3 regions of the Vibrio eleionomae genome follow, and region 2 is predicted to be linked to each of the others. Evidence: predicted binding sites of a transcription regulator. Region 2 holds the regulator's gene; each other region holds the start of a gene.
The links. The regulator PurR, encoded in region 2, represses purine synthesis genes. The targets are predictions, from matches to a motif close to TNANGNAAACGTTTNCNTNA.
Positions count from the first base shown of each region.

Region 1: the regulator PurR is predicted to act here: its motif matches at 6,306-6,325, upstream of F9817_RS18105 (inosine/guanosine kinase).
Region 3: the regulator PurR is predicted to act here: its motif matches at 6,196-6,215, upstream of glpX (class II fructose-bisphosphatase).

Region 1 is NZ_WEKT01000045.1:552-8,370, reverse strand. Features, by position in the region: gene F9817_RS18140 (SAM-dependent methyltransferase) at 1-1,095, shown strand, start outside; gene F9817_RS18135 (DUF2878 domain-containing protein) at 1,100-1,597, shown strand; gene F9817_RS18130 (chalcone isomerase family protein) at 1,612-2,142, shown strand; gene F9817_RS18125 (DUF3833 domain-containing protein) at 2,142-2,690, shown strand; gene purB (adenylosuccinate lyase) at 2,783-4,153, opposite strand; gene hflD (high frequency lysogenization protein HflD) at 4,215-4,832, opposite strand; gene mnmA (tRNA 2-thiouridine(34) synthase MnmA) at 4,854-5,972, opposite strand; gene F9817_RS18105 (inosine/guanosine kinase) at 6,403-7,707, shown strand.
Region 2 is NZ_WEKT01000057.1:24,128-31,946, forward strand. Features, by position in the region: gene glgC (glucose-1-phosphate adenylyltransferase) at 399-1,616, shown strand; gene glgA (glycogen synthase GlgA) at 1,618-3,072, shown strand; gene F9817_RS20105 (alpha/beta fold hydrolase) at 3,281-4,075, shown strand; gene F9817_RS20110 (putative signal transducing protein) at 4,099-4,425, opposite strand; gene F9817_RS20115 (TfoX/Sxy family DNA transformation protein) at 5,059-5,646, opposite strand; cyclic di-GMP riboswitch class I at 5,760-5,858, opposite strand; gene purR (HTH-type transcriptional repressor PurR) at 6,012-7,019, opposite strand.
Region 3 is NZ_WEKT01000004.1:32,536-40,354, reverse strand. Features, by position in the region: gene F9817_RS03420 (malic enzyme-like NAD(P)-binding protein) at 1-207, shown strand, start outside; gene metJ (met regulon transcriptional regulator MetJ) at 333-650, opposite strand; gene F9817_RS03410 (O-succinylhomoserine (thiol)-lyase) at 874-2,040, shown strand; gene F9817_RS03405 (bifunctional aspartate kinase/homoserine dehydrogenase II) at 2,040-4,451, shown strand; gene metF (methylenetetrahydrofolate reductase) at 4,711-5,604, shown strand; gene zapB (cell division protein ZapB) at 5,708-5,950, opposite strand; gene glpX (class II fructose-bisphosphatase) at 6,372-7,379, shown strand; gene pfkA (6-phosphofructokinase) at 7,453-7,819, opposite strand, start outside.

The DNA of each region.
Region 1 (7,819 bases), on a different contig from region 2:
GTGTTGTTTGGTGCTGGACAAACTGAGCTTCAAGCTGAAATTCATGTTCATGATATTGAGTTTTATAGACGTGTATTGCGTGGCGGTAGTATCGGTGGTGCAGAAGCCTATATCGAAGGGTTATGGGATAGTCCGAACTTAACGGCTGTCGTTGAATTAGTCGCCAAAAACCTCACGATGTTAGACAGTGTCGAACAGCAATCGGGCAAGATAAAACAGTGGCTAACTAAGCTTGGTCACTGGCTTAAACACAATTCAGTTAAGCAAGCGAAACGTAATATCATGGATCATTATGATCTTGGAAATGATTTGTATGAAACGTTTCTTGACCATCACATGTTGTATTCCAGCGCTTTGTATCTTCATGAAGAAGAGTCTCTTACGCAAGCCCAGGTAAATAAAATGCAGCGGCTGTGTGCACAGTTAGATCTAAAGCCCGATGATCAAGTGTTAGAAATAGGGACTGGCTGGGGAGCGATGGCGATTTATATGGCGCAGGAATATGGCTGTCAGGTCACAACCACGACCATTTCAGAAGAACAATATCTGTACGCAAAAGAGAAAATTAACCAAGCGGGATTGAGCGATCGTATTACCTTACTTAAACAGGACTACCGGTTATTGGATGGACAATTTGATAAATTGGTGTCGATAGAGATGATTGAAGCAGTCGGTAAACGTTATCTTGCAAGCTACTTGCATCAGTGCCAAGAGCGCCTCAAACCTGGTGGTAAAATGGCTATTCAGGCTATCACCATTGCTGACCAACGTTACGATTACTACAGTAGCAATGTTGATTTTATTCAAAAATATATATTCCCTGGTGGTTTTCTCCCTTCCATTACTGCGCTGACTCGTTGTGCAACACACCATACCGATTTTTTAGTCCGTGACCTTTATGACTTTGGCCTTGATTATGGCAAAACTCTCCACGCTTGGCGCGAACGCTTTGAACAGCAGTTAGATACGATTCGTTCTCTTGGCTATGATGAAAAGTTCATTCGCCTATGGCGTTACTATTTTTGTTACTGTGAAGGAGGGTTTCGTGCACGCACGATTTCGGTCATTCATATGACTTTAGAGCGCCCGCAGTAATACGATGGTGGTGTTTTGCGCCTCGGTTTGGTTCCAATTACTGTGGTTCCTCTGTGTGATGGGGCAAACAGAGTGGCAATGGTGGGCGCTCGGCGGAGCGGTCGGTACATGGTTATTACACATCGTTTGGGGAAAATGGTGTTGGCATCTTGTCATCTTTAGTGGACTGGGCATTGGTTTGGATGGACTCAATATCCATTTTGACCTGTTTCGTTTCGCCGCAGATGGATTTCCCATTTGGTTGATGAGTGTGTGGATTGCGTTTGCTTGGTACTGCCATTTTCTGGTGCCAGTACTATCACGTTGGCCTAAGCTATTGATGGCAATGGTTGGTGGGCTAGGCGGCGTCACCAGTTATTATGCAGGATTAGAACTCGGTGCCGTTACATTTACCTATTCACTCACTGTTACATTAGCGATACTTTTTTTGCAATGGAGTGTCGTTACCTTGTGCCTAGTGTTTGTTGAGGAGCGATATAAGTGGTGTACACAACGTCTATAAAGGTTTTTTTAGTGATGCTGTTGTTAGTCAGTTCAACGAGCTTTGCTTCATCGCCCAAGACATTTGATGGCTTGCAATTACAGGTTGCAGATAATCGATGGGCATCATGGCCGATTGTTGGGCAGGCTGAGTTCACATGGTTTTGGTTCGATGTCTATCGATCAACATTAAGAACGCCTGATGGTATTTATCATGGAGAAGGGAAAACCGCAGCCTTACAAATTGAATACCAGCGCAAAATTTCCGCACAAGAACTACTCAAAGCAACACGTAAACAGTGGTTAGAGATGGATTATAACGAATCGCTGATTGATCGTTGGATAAACTACCTTGCCACCTTATTCCCATCTGTAGTTAAGGGTGATCAACTGATTTATGTCAGTCAAGGTGGGCAAGGCAAGCTCTACTTCCATCCTGTTAAACAGACATTACAGTTTGTTGGCACCATCAACGATACTGAATTGGATCGAGCATTTTTGGGAATTTGGCTTGCCACTAATACTGAATATCCAGATTTACGCTTACAGTTGATCGGGGAAAAATAATGACTGCTATTCGCTCATCATTTAAGGCATTCCGTTGGATCGGCCTGTTTCTTATTATTGCATCGATAACCAGTTGCAGTGCAGATATCAATGATTATAAAGGCACATCACCTCGGTTTGATCTGTTTCAATATTTTACGGGGCAGACTCAAGCTTGGGGTATGGTACAAGATTACACCAACCAACAAACGCGCCGCTTTCATGTCGTGATCACTGGTACGGTGAATGATGGCATATTAACGCTGGATGAGCAGTTTCTTTATGATGATGGTGAAACTGACGGTCGGCTGTGGACCATAACTCGTCATCATGATGGAACCTATATCGGTAAAGCAGCCGATATCATTGGCAATGCAACTGGGGTGGAAGTCGGGAATGCGTTACGTTGGCGTTACGATTTTTTGCTAAAAACGGATGAAAGAGAAATCCAAGTGCATTTCGATGATTGGATGTATCGTCAGGATGACAAGCACTTATTTAATTTAACCTCGATTACGAAATGGGGCGTGGAAGTGGGGAAGGTGACACTGTTTTTCAGTAAGGAGTGATAGGGATGATTCGGTATCGAATAGTGACCAATTAAAAGAAAAGGGGCTGCATATGCAGCCCCTTTAACTCAAAGTCAAACTATCCAATAGAATTATAGTTTGTCAGTTAATTCAACAGCTTGTCCGATATAATTACCTGGAGTCATTGTTTTTAGGCGAGCTTTTTCATCTTCTGGTAGTTCTAGACCGTCGATAAATGCGTGCATTGCTGCTTCATCAACACGTTTACCACGAGTTAGCTCTTTCAGTTTTTCGTACGGTTTTTCGATACCGTAACGACGCATCACTGTTTGAATTGGTTCAGCAAGAACTTCCCAGTTGTGGTCTAGTTCATCAGCTAATGCTGCTTCGTTGATCTCTAGCTTGCTGATGCCTTTCAATGTTGAAGTATAAGCAATGATTGAGTAGCCAGCACCAACACCAAGGTTACGTAGAACTGTTGAGTCAGTTAGGTCACGCTGCCAACGAGAAATAGGTAATTTTTGTGCTAGGTGAGTCAAGACCGCGTTTGCTAGACCTAGGTTACCTTCTGAGTTTTCAAAGTCGATTGGGTTTACTTTGTGTGGCATGGTTGAAGAACCAATTTCGCCAGCAATGGTTTTTTGCTTAAAGTGACCCAGTGCAACATAACCCCAGATATCACGATCGAAATCGATCAAGATAGTGTTGAAACGTGCGATAGCATCAAATAGTTCAGCAATGTAATCATGCGGTTCAATTTGAGTGGTGTATGGGTTCCAGTTTACGCCTAGTGATTCAGTGATGAACTCTTCACTGAATTTGTGCCAGTCTAAATCTGGGTAAGCAGAAAGGTGAGCGTTGTAGTTACCTACCGCGCCATTGATTTTAGCTAGAATTTCAGTGTTAGCGATCTGCTTGTATTGACGTTCCATGCGGTACGCCACGTTTGCCATTTCTTTACCCATAGTTGATGGAGAAGCTGGCTGGCCGTGTGTACGCGACAATAGAGGAATGTCTCGGAAATCATGTGCAAGTTTTTTAATCGCATCAATGATGTTGCGAATTTCAGGAAGGAACACTGTATCACGTGCTTCTTTAAGCATTAACGCATGTGAAGTGTTGTTGATGTCTTCAGACGTACATGCAAAGTGAATAAATTCATTGATTGCGTGTAGTTCAGGAACAGATGCCACTTTCTCTTTTAAGAAGTACTCGACCGCTTTTACATCGTGGTTAGTGGTGCGTTCAATTTCTTTGATACGAGCTGCGTCTTCTTCGTTGAAGTTTGCTGCGATATTATCAAGGAATTGTTTCGCTTCATCGCTTAGGGCAGGGACTTCCGCGATCTCAGCTGTGGCTGCAAGCTTCTGTAGCCAACGTATTTCAACGATAGTACGGTACTTTAGGAGGCCATACTCACTGAAGATACTGCGTAACGCAATCGTTTTACTTCCGTAGCGGCCGTCTACCGGTGAAACAGCAGTCAATGCTGACAGTTCCATGTTCTTCTCCTGAATATATGAGTTAAGGTTGAGAGTGAATAAGATTTGACGACGTCATGGCTTAGATTCTCTTAAGGATCTGTTGCGCTTCTTCAACCATTTTTTTACGGCCGAAGATTAAGTGACGACGTTTACCACCAACTTGGCTCCAAAGAACAGCGCAGCGGATTCCACTTAATAATAGCGCACGAACTTTGCTTTGGTTGGCAGGTTGTTGTAATACAGAAGGGGTGCCAGTGACTTGAATACGAGGACCAATAGGACTGATCACATCAAGATAAACACTAGCTAAATTGCTGATCATTTGATCATCAAGAAGGTCAAAGTGAGCGACTTGACGTTCTAAAGTATCAAGACGATCACCAAGTTGTGATAGGGCATCACGACGACGAGTGAGCTTACGTTCTAATGCCATCAGGCTAATTACATAGCGAGTAATTTCACTGCCTGCTGGTGTACTGTCTATGCCTTTCACTAAGCATTCAAGGCCAACTTTTAAGTTGGCCTCATTGCCAAAAACATCAAGTGTGTTTTTTGGGTTCATGCATAGAACTGAACGGAGTGCAACTTCAAACGCGTCTGAATCACATTGACCATTTCTTGCAGTCTGCTGGACTAATGTTACTGCTTGGCAGATCCCAGCAAAAGCAATTGTACGGTCATAAAGTGTATTAGCCACGTAATTACTCCTAAGTTACGGTTACGACAAATGCTCTTCAATCACACCGCCACCAAGGCAAACTTCACCTTGATAGAAGACAGCGGACTGTCCTGGTGTAACGGCAATTTGCGGTTCATCGAATATCACTCTAACGGTATTATCATCGAGTGGGGTCACTACGCATGGTATATCCGTTTGACGATAACGAGTTTTTACTGTGCATGTTAAGGTATCTTGCAAAGGTTCTTGGCTAATCCAAGTCACCTGAGACGCGATCAAACCTTTAGATTTCAAAAGGGGATGATCGGCACCTTGAACTGCGATTAACACATTACGCTCAAGATCTTTTTCAGCGACGTACCATGGTTCATCGCTAGAATCTTTCATACCACCGATATGAAGACCCTTACGTTGACCGAGAGTGTGGTACATCAAACCTTGGTGTTCACCAATGACTTTACCTTCAGGCGTTTCGATTTTACCCGGTTGAGCGGGTAAATAGCGCGAAAGGAATTCAGTGAATTTACGCTCACCAATAAAACAGATCCCTGTTGAGTCTTTCTTTTTCGCTGTGATTAAATCTTGCTCTTCAGCGATACGACGCACTTCAGGTTTCTCAAGTTCTCCGACAGGAAATAAACTACGAGCAACTTGAGCTTCCGTTAATGCGTGTAAGAAATAACTTTGGTCTTTATTGCCATCCAGGCCGCGAAGTAACTGTGCTTTTTCCCCATGTTCTGGGAATGTACGGCGCACATAGTGCCCCATAGCAATATAGTCGGCATCCAACACTTCATCAGCAAATTCTAAGAAGGCTTTGAACTTGATTTCTTTGTTACACAATATGTCTGGGTTCGGAGTACGTCCTGCTTTATATTCTGCAAGGAAGTATTCAAACACGTTGTCCCAGTATTCTGCAGCAAAGTTAATTGTGTGCAAATGGATACCAAGTTTGTCACAAACAGCCTGCGCATCGGCAAGATCTTGCGCGGCAGTGCAGTAGTCTTCACCGTCGTCTTCTTCCCAGTTCTTCATGAACAAGCCTTCTACTTGATAGCCTTGTTGCTGAAGAAGATAAGCAGAAACGGACGAATCAACACCACCTGACATGCCGACAATCACTTTTTTCTGACTGTTTGCGTTGAGGTTCTCTGACATAACTTAATACCACTAAATTAACTTGGAGCCAGATTCTAACAGAAAGAAAAAATTGAGGACAGTTGATTCCGTACGTTATAGCGTAGTTTCGTCGGATAAAAGCAGTGATAAGACCACCCTGTGGCTGACAAAATTGGCAAATTTGATGTGAAAGTCTTGGTGTCGATACAAAGTCGATACAAATATGAGATGTGGTAGGTACTATTACATTTGTAGCTATATTAGATATTACATCTATTATTAAATGAAATAACAGTTGATATAAATATATATCTAAATGAAAACAATTATTATTGTAATCGGTTACTTAACTCAGCATCGTGAAAATTTTCATCATGAAATCGTTTGCTATAATACAGTGAGTTGTCGTGAATCAGACTGCGATGTAGAATCGCCCTCCCTATCTGTCTAGATTGAATTGCAGGGTATTATGAAATTTCCAGGCCGGCGTAAGTCAAAACATTATTTTCCTGTTCACGCTCGTGATCCATTAGTTGTTAAAGCACAAGAAAAAGTTAATTTGTCGAGTACCCACGTAATAGGTATTGATCAGACATTGGTTGATATTGAAGCACGAGTCGAAAGCGAATTAATTGAACGTTATGGATTAAGTAAAGGGCATTCGTTAGTCCTTGACGATGTTACTGCTGAAAAACTTTATAACGAATTAAAAACAAAACAACTCATTACTAATGAATACGCTGGTGGCACTATTGGTAATACGCTGCATAACTATTCTGTATTAGCGGATGATCGCTCAACGTTACTTGGAGTAATGAGCAATGACATTAAAATAGGCAGTTATGGATATCGCTATTTGTGTAATACCTCAAGTCGTGTGGATTTAAATTATCTACAAGGTGTTGATGGAGCAATTGGACGCTGCTTTGCATTAATTACAGAAGATGGAGAGCGAACGTTTGCAATTAGTGAAGGTCAAATGAACCAATTGCATGCAGATAATATTCCTGAATCTATTTTCGAAAATGCGTCAGCCTTAGTATTAACGGCGTATTTAGTTCGTTGTAAAGAAGGCGATCCTATGCCACTTGCAACGATGAGAGCGATTGAATACGCAAAAAAACATCATGTTCCCGTTGTATTAACGTTAGGAACTAAGTTTGTTATTCAAGATGATCCACAATTCTGGCGTGACTTTTTAAATGAGCACGTGTCAGTTGTCGCTATGAATGAAGATGAAGCGGAAGCTTTAACGGGTGAGCATGATCCTTTAATGGCGGCGAATAAAGCGTTAGAGTGGGTCGATTTAGTATTGTGTACTGCCGGACCAATCGGATTATTTATGGCCGGATATACAGAAGATGAAAGTAAACGTGAAACCTCTCTGCCTTTACTACCGGGTTCTATTCCTGAATTTAATCGCTTTGAATTTAGCCGTCCTGCGAAGAAGATAACCTGCCGAAACCCGATAAAAGTGTATTCGCATATCGCTCCTTATATGGGGGGGCCTGAACAAATTAAAAATACCAATGGAGCAGGGGACGCTGCTTTATCGGCATTACTGCACGATATGGCTGCTAATAAATACCATAAAGAGATTGTGCCTAATTCAAGTAAGCACCAGCATGAATTCTTGACCTATTCTTCTTTTTCACAAGTGTGTAAATATTCTAATCGAGCAAGTTATGAAGTACTCGCTCAACATTCTCCACGTTTATCAAAAGGTTTACCTGAGAGAGAAGACAGTTTAGAAGAATCGTATTGGGAAAGATAATTCCTGATAGGTTATAAGGTCATTAATTTGGGAACGGTTTCAAAAATAGGAATGGTTCCCTTAATTCAAACTAATTTGATAAATTAACTAAAACTTATATTAGAATTGTCAA
Region 2 (7,819 bases):
AGTGTTGAATATTTTGTTAAATTCCCAATTATTTGTTCTCATTATTCAATATGTTGACTATCTTTTTTATAGGAGCTTGTAAACGAAGTACGGTTTGTCGTAAACCTGCTCGGATAAAGGCATTGCGTATCCAGTTCTAAATCACGATGTTTAATGAATGATAAAGATTGATGTACTTGTTTATTAAACGTTGGTCAGTGTGTGAGTGTCGCTCTTGATATTACACTGGTGTACGCAACCGGTGGGTAAAGTGGTCAGTGATTAATTTGCAGCCAGTATTGACCTACTTGATGGCCTTTTGCCCCATTTGTCGCGGTGGGGATGATGCTTCGATGGAAGAACAGTGTTTATCAAATCTACCGGTGGGCACTGAAAACAATAAATAACGGAGAACCTTAATGGCTGGTGTACTGGGAATGATTTTGGCTGGAGGCGAGGGGACTCGTTTAATGCCTTTAACGGCTTCACGGAGTAAACCATCTGTCCCATTTGGAGGCAGTTATAGGCTAGTCGATTTTGCATTAAACAATTTCGTTAATGCGGATTTAATGCGGATTTATGTGTTAACGCAATTTAAGTCACAATCACTGTATCTACATATGAAAAAAGGCTGGAATGTGGCTGGTATTACTGACCGCTTTATCGATTGTATTCCTGCCCAAATGCGAGATGGTAAGCGTTGGTATGAAGGAACTGCTGATGCGATATACCAAAACCTACGTTTTATAGAATTGTCGTCACCTGATGAAGTGTGTATTTTTGGCTCTGACCACATCTATAAAATGGATATTCGTCAGATGCTGGATTATCACCGCCGTAAAGGTGCTAAGCTCACCGTTTCTGCTATCCGCATGCCCGTCAGCCAAGCATCATCATTTGGGATTATCGAAGTGGATAGAGAAGGGCGGATGGTTGGATTCGAAGAGAAGCCCGCTCATCCTAAATGTATTCCGGGTGAGCCAGAGTGGGCGCTTGTGTCGATGGGAAATTATATCTTTGATGCGCCAACACTTTATTCTGAGTTAAAATCTGATGCAGATAACCCACAATCTAGTCACGATTTTGGTAAAGATGTTATCCCGACTATGTATCCACAAGGGGATGTGTACGTCTATGATTTTTCGGATAACATGATCAAGGGTGAACGGCCTGAAGGGTACTGGCGCGATGTTGGTACTATTGAAGCGTATTGGGAAGCGCATATGGATCTCCTTGGCAAAGACCCTAAGTTTTCTTTGTATAATCGCAGTTGGCCTCTGCATACGTATTATCCACCTTTACCGCCAGCAACGTTTGTTGATGTTGATGCGCAAAAGGTTAAGTTAACCGATAGTTTGGTTTCTGGTGGGAGTTATATACAAGGATCAAGTATTTATAAATCGGTTTTAGGTTATAGAACCAATATTGCTGCTGGTTCTTGTATTAGTGAATCTGTTATCTTAGGTGATGTGAAGATAGGTGCAGGTTGTACGATTAAACGCGCCATTATTGATAAAGACGTTGAAATCGCAGCCGGCACGGTCATTGGTGAAAATAGTGAATTAGATAAACAACGCTTTCATGTTTCACCAAGTGGTATCGTAGTCATTGCTAAAGGAACAAAAGTTGGATTCTAAAATGGAGCAAATCAGTGTGTGGTTTGCCGTTTCAGAAGCGCAAGGTTTAGTGAAGAGTGGTGGTTTAGCTGATGTAGCGAAAGCATTACCTAAATCTCTCTCTCAATTAGGACAACAGGTAGCCATTGTGCTACCTGCTTATCGTAGTATTCCTGATAAAAACTCACTCCCTGTGGTCTTGGAAACCGATCTCACACATTGGCCTCACTCATCCTATAAAGTGAGGCAAACAGAGTTAGATGGTGTGCCGGTTTATTTGATCGATAATGATCACTATTTTGACCGTCCAGAACTTTATGCAGAGCAGAATCAAGCTTACGCTGATAACGGCGAACGGTTCAGTTTTTTCTCTGCTGCAAGCTTAGATGTTCTGCCTAAGTTGGGGATTAAACCCAATGTTATTCATGCCAACGATTGGCATACAGGACTGATCCCTTTCTTATTAAAAACCCGCTATCGCTATGATGCGTATTATGAAGGTATGAAAAGTGTCTTAACCATTCATAATGCGATTTTTAAAGGCATATTTTCTTACCATGAATTGGAAATTATTCCGGAATTGAATCTCAATGGTATGGAGTTTTTACGTTATGGTGTCGATCATGTAAGTATGCTTCGAGCAGGGATTGCTTATGCGGACAAAATTAATGCAGTTAGTCCAAACTATGCATGTGAACTGTTAACACCGTTAGGATCGCATGGGTTGGTCGATGATTTTGTTCGGCGTGCGCGTGATTTGCACGGTATTGTTAATGGTTGTGACTATTCGGAGTGGGACCCGAAAACAGATCAGTTTTTGCCACAGACATATAGTGATGACGCGGCCTCTTTACAAGCGGGCAAACAAGCAGCAAAGCTCGCTTTACAAGAAGAAGTGCACTTACCGACTCGCCCTGTCCCTATGTTTGGTATGGTGTGCCGTTTAACGCACCAAAAGGGATTTCATTACTTACTCCCTATCATTGAGGCATTCCTACGCAATGATGTGCAATTAGTTATTGTGGGTACTGGAGAGCCTGAAGTTGCTGGGCGTCTACGTAAACTGGCCGATAAATACAGTGAACAGTTTGCATTTGTTGAAACTTACAGTAACAAGTTGGCGCACTGGGTTGAAGCGGGCGCTGATTTCTTTTTGATGCCATCAGAGTTTGAAGCGTGTGGATTAAATCAAATTTATAGTATGGCTTACGGTACTTTACCTATTGTTAGAGAAGTAGGGGGATTGAAAGATACCGTAGTGGATTACGATAAAGATCCTCATGAAGCGACCGGCTTTGGTTTTTTAGAGCCATCGCCAGAGGCACTTTTAATTATTATGCAGCGTGCGTTACTGTTCTATCTGCAGCAACCTACTCAATTTCTCGAAGTTCAACAAAGAGCGATGCGCAGAGATTTTAGTTGGGAAGTATCAGCACAAGAATACATTAAGATGTATAGACAGGCATTGTTTGACTAAACGTTGCCCATCCATCGATGTACTTTACTAAGCGGAGAGTGTCACTCTCCGCTTTTTTATCGATTAACACAATGAAAAGAACATTGGATATTGTGCATTCCAATAAGAAGACTTGGGTATATAAGTCATCAGGATGATTTTGTTTAAAAGGGGAAGATATTGACATTATCAATGTGGTAGACTTGCGCCGCTATTAATTTGGAGCGAAATGGCTTACTTACTGATGTTATTCCATAAAGTGTATTCACATCCCACCAGTCAACAATGGGTCGTATTTATTCACGGCGCTGGGGGCAGTTCGTCTTTGTGGTTTAAGCAAATCAAGGAGTATCGACAACATTTTAATTTGCTTCTGGTTGATCTTCGTGGTCATGGCAAATCAAAACGAGGTCCTAAAGAGTGGTTACTCAAACCTTATCAGTTCGCTGATGTCGCGCAAGATGTTATTCACGTGATTGATCATCTTAGCATTGAAAAAGCCCACTTTGTTGCCATGTCTTTGGGAACCATTATTGTACGAACAATTGCCCAACTTGTCCCTGAGCGTGTCGAAAGCATGGTGATGGGGGGAGCGGTGATGCAGTTTAATCTACGTTCTCGGATATTGGTTAAAATTGGGGATTGGTGTAAAAATATCGTCCCATACATGTGGTTATACCAACTTTTTGCCCATGTCGTAATGCCTGATAAACATCAAAAAGAATCACGTCACCTCTTTATAAGAGAAGCTAAAAAGCTGTGTCAAAAAGAGTTTAAACGTTGGTATCGTTTAACCGCTGAAGCCCATGCACTGATGGGACATTTTAGAGAAACAGAGTTACCTATTCCCACGTTATACTTAATGGGAGAGCGCGATCATCTATTCCTTCCTGCTATTAGAAAAATGCTCAGTACACACCGCTGTAGTCAGTTGATAGAGTTATCCAATTGTGGTCATGTTTGCAATATCGAGCAATCTGAGGCCTTTAATCACCACTCGATTCGCTTTCTCTTGCACCAATAAATACGGTTCCCATTCAGAAAATATTAATCACACCCTTGGTGATCAGGTTTCCCACATTTCCAACAAACAGCGAACTGACCTTCATTGGTTTCCCCGCAATTAGAACAGACCCAATTTTTATAAAGGATACCACTATTGTCGGTTTGGGTTTGACGAATAAGCTCCCATGCATAATCGGCATCTAGACGATTAAATAGCCAAATATATGGCGCTGATTGGTCATCGGCAGGAATCTCTCCTCTTAACCCGAACCACTGTTCCCCTCTGACTTCGCATTTTATGTTTGACTGCTGGAGTAGTCCACACAGTATATGAGCTTCAGTTGGGTTATTTGCGATATAAAGTTTCAATATCAATTACCTTGAATGGTCACAGTCTAACCAAGATTATGTAAATGAACAGTGTTTCAAATGGGGTGTCATATTGTGTCCTAATTAAGGACTAAATATGGCTGTCACATTTTTATAATAATCAATGTAATAACCGTACAATGTTTTTGTGATAATAATCACAAAATAATGCCATTTAAGAAAAATGAGTAAAAATTTATTTATCCAATTTAAAGCATAAATTGATCTAGCTCATGGCGAATAATTGTAATCTATAGTCTCAACTATTTTAGTTGTTACTACTATTCTAAAACATTATGAGTTGGAAATTCGGTGATAAACCGCAAAATTATTAGCAGATTTATAGGTTAACTAACGGTTATTTATCTAGATATAGCCTTAGGACAAATGAGTTAAGGGTTATGCTCATACATGGCTGGTAAGGTTAAAAGGCCGGTTTAGCAGAAATGATTCGCAAGAGTGATGTTATTGATATATCTGATGAGCCTACAAGCAAGTATGCCGGGTTTTAACCTTTTAGGTGAGTAAAAGCTCTAATATGTACCTCAACGGCTCATATGTGCGTTATAGCGCGCATAAAAAAGCACCCCAGAGGGTGCTTTCAGCAACAAGCCTTGTTAGCAACAAATTTGGCTAAAGATTTTGCATTAACTCGTCACGCCGAGTTTGTGGAATAACAGACCAGTGCTTGCCTTCGATTGCGCCTTCAAGAGCCCATAAAAGCTCTAGACTTACATCGGTAGAGTGAGTTTGCTGAATTGCTTTATACGCTTCAACCGCTCCTTTATCGTGTAACTCTTCGACAGATTCAATTCCCGCTTTACGCAACATACGTTCTGTAGCTAAACGTAAATTAGGTAAATCTTTCAATCGGTTAGGTTTAGCTTTTGCCTGAGTCTCGCGTTCTTGTTTCGCGATCTTCAACGCAGATTTTGCTTCATCTAAAATAGTATCGGGTGTATCCCAAAACGATTCTGGAAGAGCAAAATATTTTGTAACCACAGGGAAACCACGTTTTTTGTAAACGTATGGTTCTAAGCCTTGTTGTTTGTATTTCTCAGAACAAGAATCATCAGCTCTGATATGAAGCATATCGTTAACAACCAACGCGAACATTGTGTCGTCTACGAAGATTCCAAAGCCGCCAAACATTGAACGAGATTTTACGCGACCTAATTTTTCAAAGAGTCGCATTGAGTTTTTTAGTATTGGTTTATCCATGCCTTTAGTCTCGGTGTATTTGAACATACGCCACCAAAATCCAGGTCCGAGAATGTAGCAAAAGAATGCAAAGACCGTGTCAATAAGAAGTTAACATCATATGCATTTTTGCCATCGGTAACCCCGCTACCTACCCAGAACATCTGTACCACCTGGGGTTCAGGCCGGAAGCTTTGCGTCCCACCTTTACAGATGGTTTGCCCTGTGCGTGACATTTCGTTAATTAGAGTAATCTTAAACTTGAACATAAATCACATAAAAATTGCTTCTATGTGATATTGCTCACAAAAATGACTGTATTAATAATAAACGATAAATTCATCAATAAAAGTGTAAAGAAGGCAGAGCTAAAGCAATGTAAGTTATTATTTTATAATGCTTTTTACCGACTCTCGTTCGATAAGCTCTGGATGCATTTCAAAAATACGGCGTTCATGCTCTTTATTTTTGATGCGTTCAAGCAAGATTTCGAATGCGTTTTTACCAACACGGCGCTTAGGCTGATGGATGGTGGTTAACGGTGGAGAGAAATATTCGGATAGTTCAATATTATCATAACCAATGACTGACATTTCTTCGGGGATTTTTACGCCTTTCTGTTGTAGGCGACTCATTAAGCCCAGTGCCATCGTATCGTTGAAACAAAAAACAGCGGTCGGTTTTTCATCCATCGCCAAAATTTTGTCAGCAGCAAGAACGGCGGTATCACATTCAAAGTTACCTTCAAGAATCCAATCTTCGTTCACGTCATAGTTTGCTTCGTTCATTGCGCGACGAAAACCTTGGATACGCTCTTGGCAGGTAATTTTGTTTAAGTGGCCACTCAAGCAGGCAATATGACTATGACCATGATCGATAAGGTACTTAGTGGCGATATAGCCACCTTCTTCTGAGTTATCCATGATTTTATCGGCTTGGGAGTCTTCTAATCCCCAATCCATGATCACTTTAGGAATATCGGAATGGCTCTCTAGCATTTCCATCAATTCTGGCGTCATATCCGAACACATAACCAACATGCCATCAACGCGTTTCTCAGCGAGCATGCGTACGTAGTCGCGTTGTTTTTCATAAATGCCACCAGTGTTACATAGGATCAACGTATAACCTTGGCGATAGCAGTAGCTTTCGACACCATCGATGACTTCGGAGAAAAATTGGTTCGTGGACTGGGTGACCAACATGCCAATGGTTCGAGTTGTGTTGCATTTTAAACTGCGGGCAACTGCACTAGGGGCATAGTTCAACTCCTTAACAGCAGATAGCACTTTTTCTTGAGTTGCTTCTGCCACAAAACGGGTTTTGTTGATGACATGTGATACGGTGGTCGTAGAAACGCCAGCCAAGCGTGCTACATCTTTTATTGTCGCCATAGGTGATTTCCATTGGTATCAAATAACCTGAAAGTACATTGGTGATGATAATGTTGAACAGTCAGGTTTCGCTTTATTTTAGTGCAAAAAGCGGGAATAGTAGTAAAAACACAAAAACCGCTACGAGAAAGCGGTTTTTGACAATTAGTTTGAGTATTTATTAGCATCCAAGATTCTAGACTGCTCTGGCGATCACCGCAACGAAAAATTCATAATTTAATCTCAACTGATCTCGCCAACTTTTCTTATGCTTGCGACTCATTGTCTACATGATGGCGACAGATTGCTGGGTTATCAATATATTTTATCAATATGTAAAATGGACGGCTTAAGCGTATAAATGACATTTAGACTCTACGGGAGAGCTGACGTTGTTTCATGATGTGCTAACGAATAATGCACATATGATAACTAACCAAAAATAAGGTAAGTCATGAGACGTTTGATTGTAGAACCGAGGATTAGGACCAACATACTAGAGGTAAAAGGCACTTTTTATCACTTTTCCCTATCAAAGGCGCTTATATACCCAAATGACCTCAAGATGCAGGATTCAGAGCTTCATCAACGAGCCTAGGTCAAGCTCAATCACAGCAGGAATGGTCATTCCCTTTCAAGGTGATTGAGCGCAGAAATAGGTTTGTTGATGAGCTCCCAAAGGGCGAGTTTTATTCGCTCCTAGGCTGTGTTACTGATTTTCAACGTAGAATGACTATGTCTTCAAATCAGTGCCTTGCCTAAGAGCGAATACATTCCCGCTGAAACAGCATCTTGAGGTTACTTGGGTATAACCCCCCACT
Region 3 (7,819 bases), on a different contig from region 2:
GCAATTCGCTCATTAGCAAAAGAAGACGTTCCTGCAAACGTACTAAAAGCAGCGGGTGTTGAATCACTGAGCTTTGGTCCTGATTACATCATTCCAAAACCAATGGATGCACGCCTACTTCCTCGTGTTGCTCGCGCAGTGGCTCAAGCTGCAGTAGACTCAGGTGTTGCTCGTATCGAGCTACCAGCAGGTTACATGGAAGACTAAGGTCTGACTAATAAGCAATATTGAGTAATGCTTATCCCTAAATGCAAAAGCCCCCAACCTTGGTTGGGGGCTTTTTACTTTTAATGACGCGAATGTGCAAACGTCATTAACAATAGTAATACGACTTAGTCATCAAATGATTCAAATTCGATGCCCATTGCAGTCATTAGCTCTTTGGCTTCAACAGGAATGTCATCTGGGCGATCTTTTCGCAAATCTTCATCGGTCGGCAAAGGCTGACCAGTGTACGCATGCAAAAACGCTTCACACAGAAGTTCACTGTTAGTAGCATGACGTAAATTATTGATTTGGCGGCGAGTACGCTCATCAGTCAACACTTTAAGTACTTTAAGAGGAATAGATACGGTAATTTTTTTTACTTGTTCACTCTTCTTACCATGTTCTGCATAAGGGCTAATATAATCGCCGTTCCAGTCTGCCATTGCGCACCTTCGTTAAACTAATTTCACTAATGAATATTAAAGACCCCAATTTTAGCGGGATTTACTGCCATAAGCAAAGACATATAGACGTCTAGAAGTGTTGACGTCTTCTTTTTTCAACAGTAAAGTGTGAGGCTATGCATCATATATCGTTATCTGTGGTTTAGATCGTCAGATATGATAAACGCAACAAACATAGAGTCACACAGGAAAGGAAACACTTATGACCACTCGCAAACCCGCTACCGTGGCGGTTCGTACTGGTATTGAATCCGATACCCAGTATCACGCTGTTGTTCCACCCATTTATCTATCCACTAACTACGGCTTTCCTGCGTTTGGCGAAGTGCCAAACTATGACTATACCCGCTCAGGTAACCCAAACCGTAACTTATTGGAAGAAGCACTCTCAAAACTCGAATGTGGTGTAGGCGCGACGATTACCAACTGCGGTACTTCAGCTCTAAACCTTTGGGTTTCTGCGTTTATCGGTCCTGATGATATCATCATCGCTCCACACGACTGTTATGGTGGTACTTACCGCTTATTCAATACTCGTGCGCAAAAAGGCGATTTTAAAGTACTGTTTGTTGATCAATCAGATGAAAAAGCGTTTGCCGACGCATTAGCGCAAAAGCCAAAATTGATTCTACTAGAAACCCCATCTAACCCACTGGTTCGTGTGATTGATATCGAAAAAGTGTGCCAGCAAGCAAAACAAATTGGTGCCCTTGTCGCTGTCGACAATACCTTTTTGACACCTGTGTACCAAAAGCCTCTAACGCTCGGTGCTGACTTCGTTATCCATTCAACTACTAAATACATTAACGGTCACTCCGATGTTATTGGCGGTGTCGTGATCAGTAAAGATGCCGAGCATGCAGAAAAAATTGCTTGGTGGGGTAACTGTATCGGCGCAACTGGTACACCGTTTGATAGTTATATGACACTACGCGGTCTGCGTACTCTGCCGGCTCGTATGCGTCAGCACGAAGAAAGCTCTCAACAAATTTTGAATTACTTGCTTAAACAAGAGCTAGTAAAAGTGGTTTATCACCCTAGCCTGCCAAATCACCCAGGACATGATATTGCGAAAAAACAACAGTCCGGTTTTGGCTCAATGCTAAGCTTTGAAGTCAATGGCTCTTACGAACAATTAAAACTATTTGTAAGTTCATTAGAATTGTTCTCTCTCGCTGAATCGCTTGGCGGTGTTGAAAGTTTAATTTGCCACCCGGCGACAATGACTCACCGTGCTATGGGTGAAAAAGCATTGGCAGAGGCTGGGGTTTCAATCTTATTACTGCGTGTATCAGTCGGTTTGGAAGATCCAGAAGATTTGATCGCCGATTTAGACCAAGCCTTCAATAAGGCCAAGGAGATCCGTTAATGACTACCCAACGCCAGTTGCATAAATTTGGTGGTAGTAGCCTAGCAGACGCTGAATGCTATCAGCGTGTTGCTCATATTTTGAAGGAATATTCACAAGACAACGATTTAATCGTTGTCTCTGCGGCAGGGAAAACCACTAACCGTCTTATCACGTTTGTCGATGCCCTCAATAAAGATGGTCGGTTAGCACATGAAACTTTACAGTCGCTTCGTCAGTATCAATCGGAATTAATTGACGGTTTACTTGAAGGTGAACAAGCGGACCATCTACAAACTGAACTTAGTGCAGAATGTAGCGCTTTAGGCGAACTCACAGCACCACTTACCACTGCGCAACGAGCTGCTGTTCTCGGACATGGTGAACGCTGGTCAGTTCGCCTATTAACCGCCTTATTAAATCAAGAAGGTCTCGCTGCTGTCGCCGAAGACGCACGACATTTCTTGCGTGCCGAAGCGGGCACACAACCAGAAATTGATCGCGCGGCATCTTATCCACTGTTACACAGTATTTTAGCGCAATATAGTAATCAACGCGTCATTATTACTGGCTTTATGGCACAAAATAGTGCGGGTGAAACTGTGCTATTGGGCCGTAATGGCTCTGACTATTCTGCCACAATCATTGGCGCTCTTGCGGATGTCAGTAAAGTGACTATTTGGAGTGATGTTGCTGGGGTATTTAGCGCAGATCCCCGTTTAGTTAACGATGCTTGCCTACTCCCATTACTTCGCTTAGATGAAGCCAATGAGTTGGCCCGTTTAGCTGCGCCAGTGTTGCATAGCCGCACGCTACAGCCTGTAGCACAAAGTACAATGGATTTAGCTCTACGTTGTAGTTACCGCCCAGAATCAGGTTCAACTCGCATTGAACGAGTTCTTGCTTCTGGTCGCGGCGCCAAAATCATCACCTCATTAGATGATGTGCTGCTTATTGAGCTCTCATTTGGTCAAAACCATGATTTTGAGCGGATGAAAACCGGCATTTTGGAACGTCTCAAGCGCGTTCAATTAGAGCCATTAGCGTTTGAAACACAAGCAGACCAATACTTACTGCGCTTAGCGTATACCGCTGAAATAGCTTCTGGCGCGTTGGATTATCTACAAGATTCAGCCACTGAAGCGGAAATTAAATTGAAAGAAGGCTTCTGTTTAGTGGCAGCGGTCGGTGCTGGAGTAACCAATAACGCTCACCACTGTTTTGGCTTCTATCAGCAAACCAAAAACTGTCCGATAGAGTTCATCTCTGCGACAGAATCAGGGTTAAGTCTGGTTGCAGTGATGCGCCAAACTGAAATCGAACCTCTCGTCAATGATATTCACACACAGCTTTTCCAAGCCCAAAAACGGGTAGCCTTAGCATTGTGTGGCAAAGGTAATATCGGGTCGAGCTGGTTAAAACTTTTCGCTCAACAAAAAGAAGAGTTAGAGCGTCGCCGTGGCATGTCGTTTGACTTAGTTGCGGTAGTCGATAGTCAAAACTACCTTTTCAATCCTGAAGGTTTTGATGCCCAAAAAGTTCTGACGATCGATCCAAGTGAAGCCCAACCGAATGATGGCCAAGAGTGGATAGAACGCTTAGGTAATATTGAAGGTTACGACGACGTTATTATTCTCGATGTAACCGCCAGCGAGCAACTTGCCCAGCAATATCTACAATTTGCAGAGCAAGGTATGCACCTCATTACCGCTAATAAAGTTGCTGGCTCCGCTCCAAGCGAATATTACAATCAAGTCAAAGATGCGTTCTCTAAAATTAGCCGTCATTGGCTATACAATGCCACTGTGGGTGCTGGATTACCTATCAATCATACGCTTCGTGATTTACGCGAAAGTGGTGATGAAATTATGGCGTTATCCGGTATCTTCTCAGGAACCTTATCGTGGTTATTCCAACAATACGACGGCAGCGTACCCTTTAGCGAATTAGTCGAGTTAGCATGGCAACAGGGTCTAACCGAACCCGATCCACGCAATGACCTTGATGGTTCAGATGTGATGCGAAAATTGGTGATTCTAGCTCGTGAATCGGGTCTTGATATCGAGCCTGAAAACGTCAAAGTAGAATCTTTGGTGCCCGATGAACTGACTAAACTGCCACTGGATGAATTTTTAGATCAGAGTGAATTACTTAATACATCGCTCGCAGAACGCCTAGAAAAAGCCCAAGAAGAAGACAAAGTACTGCGTTATGTGGCACGTTTAGAAAAGAATGGTATTGCCACTGTAGGTGTAGAAGCTCTAGAACGAGAACATCCTCTTGCCAACTTACTACCTTGCGACAATATCTTCGCGATTGAAAGTAAGTGGTATCGAGATAACCCATTGGTTATTCGCGGCCCTGGAGCCGGCCGAGAAGTGACCGCTGGAGCTATCCAATCCGATTTAAACTTACTTGCAAGTTTCCTTTAATGTCATAACCCGCCATCTGGCGGGTTAATTTTTTGCTCCCCCACTACAGCTATCTCATTAATTTCATTTACAATGCCAAATTAACCACACTAAAAACATGGCCACTTGATGAGAATTCATTCGTTATATGAATTATATTCAAGTTAATATTGTTGACATTGTAGCCAGTTCAACACATTATTTGGACATATAGACGTCTAAACGTCAAAAATAAGATTCGTTGGCCGTCCACGTTGGCGACTGCTCGCAGGAGAAGAGAATGGGATACACACACGCTAGTCATATTGATGCTTTAAACCAAAACATCGCCGAACTATCGGACATCAATGTGTCATTTGAGTTTTTTCCACCAAGCAGCGAAAAAATGGAAGAAACCCTCTGGAATTCAGTTCACCGCCTAAAAACGTTGAACCCAAGTTTTGTTTCCGTTACCTATGGTGCTAACTCTGGCGAGCGTGATCGTACTCACTCGATTATTAAAGAAATTAAAGACAAGACCGGTTTAGTATCAGCCCCTCATTTAACCTGTATTGATGCTACTCGTGAAGAGCTGATTAAGATTGCTGACGACTATTGGAACAATGATATTCGCAATATTGTGGCTTTACGAGGCGATATTCCTGAAGGTGCAGGGCAGCCTGACATGTATGCATCAGATCTCGTCGAACTGCTGAAATCTCGTCACGATTTTGATATTTCAGTCGCCGCTTTTCCAGAGGTTCATCCTGAAGCAAAAAGCGCCCAAGCCGATTTACTTAATCTGCGCCGTAAAGTAGAAGTAGGAGCTAACCGCGCGATTACCCAGTTTTTCTTTGATGTGGAAAGCTACTTACGCTTTCGCGACCGCTGCGTCACAGCAGGGATTGATGTAGAAATTGTTCCGGGTATTTTGCCCGTCACTAACTTCAAACAAGCTTCACGCTTTGCAGCGCAAAACCACGTCAAAATACCAAGTTGGATGGCAAAACAATTTGAAGGGTTAGATGACGATCCAGTGACTCGTCAATTAGTAGGGGCAAGTCAGGCCATTGATATGATCCGCATTTTATCGCGTGAAGGCGTAAAAGATTTCCATTTCTATACACTCAACCGTGCAGAAATGACTTACGCGTTATGCCACACCCTAGGCATTCGCCCTACTCCAGCTGCTTAACGTCAACATTCGATAAAATAAAACCGCTAGCTATAATGCCAGCGGTTTTATTTTTGGTTCTTACCCAACACCAATTAGGTGATCAAGTATCAATAAAAGACGATTATTCTACGTCTTCCATTTTACCAAGCAGGCTACGAATACGTTCTTGCCATGCTTCATGTTCTTGTTTCACTTGTTGAGCTTGGCGTTCTAGTTCTTCAATGCGCGCATTCTTTTCTTCTGTTTGATTTAGAAGTTGTTGTTTTTCTTCTTTTAGCTCATCTAATTCCATTTGTTGCAGTGCGATAGTATCAACTGCGGTTTGGATTTTCGCTTCAAGTTGCTCTAGTACTTCAAAAGACATGTTCTTACCCTTTATTGAATCGGTTGGGGCGACTCAGGTGGTCACCTAATGCCCCCATTCTACTCAGCCAATCGCCGATAAACACTCACTATATTCGAGATTTTGCGCTATTCGGTTAAAAATAAGGCGTAAATTGACATTATGCTTACCTAACTGGCTTTTCGCCGAGTTTAAGTCGTTCATTTTTCATCCATTACCCTAATTTCCACCGCAGTTTTGATCAAGTGCAAAGCAACAGGAATGCAAACTGCAACCGTTCTCGTATTAATATGATAAAATTCGTTCTCGTTACCTAAGTAACTTAGCGGTTAAGGGTTCGATGCCATCTTCCCCTTTACACCACCACCGACGATCATTCATCGCCGTCTCCGTTAGGTTACTTAGGTATTAAAAAATCCCGTTTATTTGGTTTGGAGTAAAGATGAAACGCGAATTGGCAATGGCTTTTTCTCGAGTCACTGAAGGTGCCGCTTTAGCAGGGTACAAATGGCTTGGCCGTGGAGATAAAAACGCAGCAGATGGTGCCGCAGTTGAAGTAATGCGCACCTTGCTCAATAAAACTGAAATTGCGGGTGAAATCGTAATTGGCGAAGGTGAAATCGACGAAGCACCTATGTTATTTATTGGCGAACAAGTCGGCGTTGGTGGTGATGCAGTCGATATTGCTGTAGATCCAATCGAAGGCACCCGTATGACCGCGATGGGTCAATCGAATGCTCTTGCAGTGCTTGCAGCCGGCGAAAAAGGCAGCTTTCTAAAAGCGCCTGATATGTACATGGAAAAGTTAGTCGTCGGTCCTGAGGCCAAAGGCTGCATCGATCTTAATAAACCCCTAGCAGAAAACTTGACCAACGTTGCTCAAGCACTCGGTAAACCACTTTCTGAGCTGGTAGTGATTACTTTAGCTAAACCTCGCCATGATGGCGTTATTGCTGAAATGCAAAAAATGGGAGTTCGCGTCTTTGCTGTGCCAGATGGTGACGTAGCCGCTTCAATTTTAACCTGCATGCCAGACAGTGAAGTTGACATGATGTACTGCATCGGTGGCGCTCCTGAAGGTGTCGTATCAGCGGCGGTTATTCGGGCTCTGGATGGTGACATGCAAGGCCGCCTACTTCCTCGTCATGAAGTGAAAGGTGAAACCGAAGATAACCGTATCTGGGGAGCTAAAGAACTGAAACGCTGTGAAGAAATGGGCGTAAAAGCAAACACTGTACTTAAGCTAGAAGAGATGGTGCGTAGCGATAACGTTATTTTCTCTGCGACTGGCATCACTAAAGGCGATCTGCTCGAAGGCATCACACGTAAAGGTAATATTGCGACCACTGAAACTCTCATTATTCGTGGCCGTTGCCGTACTATTCGTCGCGTTAAATCGATTCATTACCTAGAACGCAAAGATCCTGACGTACGCGAAATCATTCTGTAGTCTCAGCGTATTTCGATACCAACAAAAAAGACCGCTATCTAAGCGGTCTTTTTTCGTCTCAACAACGCAAATGTTAGAACAACTCTTCAGCCACTTTGTAGAGGTCTTTACGTACTGGGCGACGCATGTTTTCAATCGCATCAATGATATCGTGGTGTACCAATTCTTCTTTCTGAATACCGACACAACGACCACCGTGACCTTCAAGCAGAAGGTGAACCGCATAGTTACCCATGCGTGATGCAAGAACACGGTCAAATGCTGATGGGCAACCACCACGTTGGATGTGACCTAGCACGGTTGCACGAGTTTCACGACCTGTCGCAGCTTCGATTTCTTTTGCTAATACATTAGCATCCATCATCAGCTCTGTTAGAGCGATAATAGCGTGCTTTTTACCTTTCTTGATGCCATCTTGCAGGTTAGAAATCAGTAGCTCT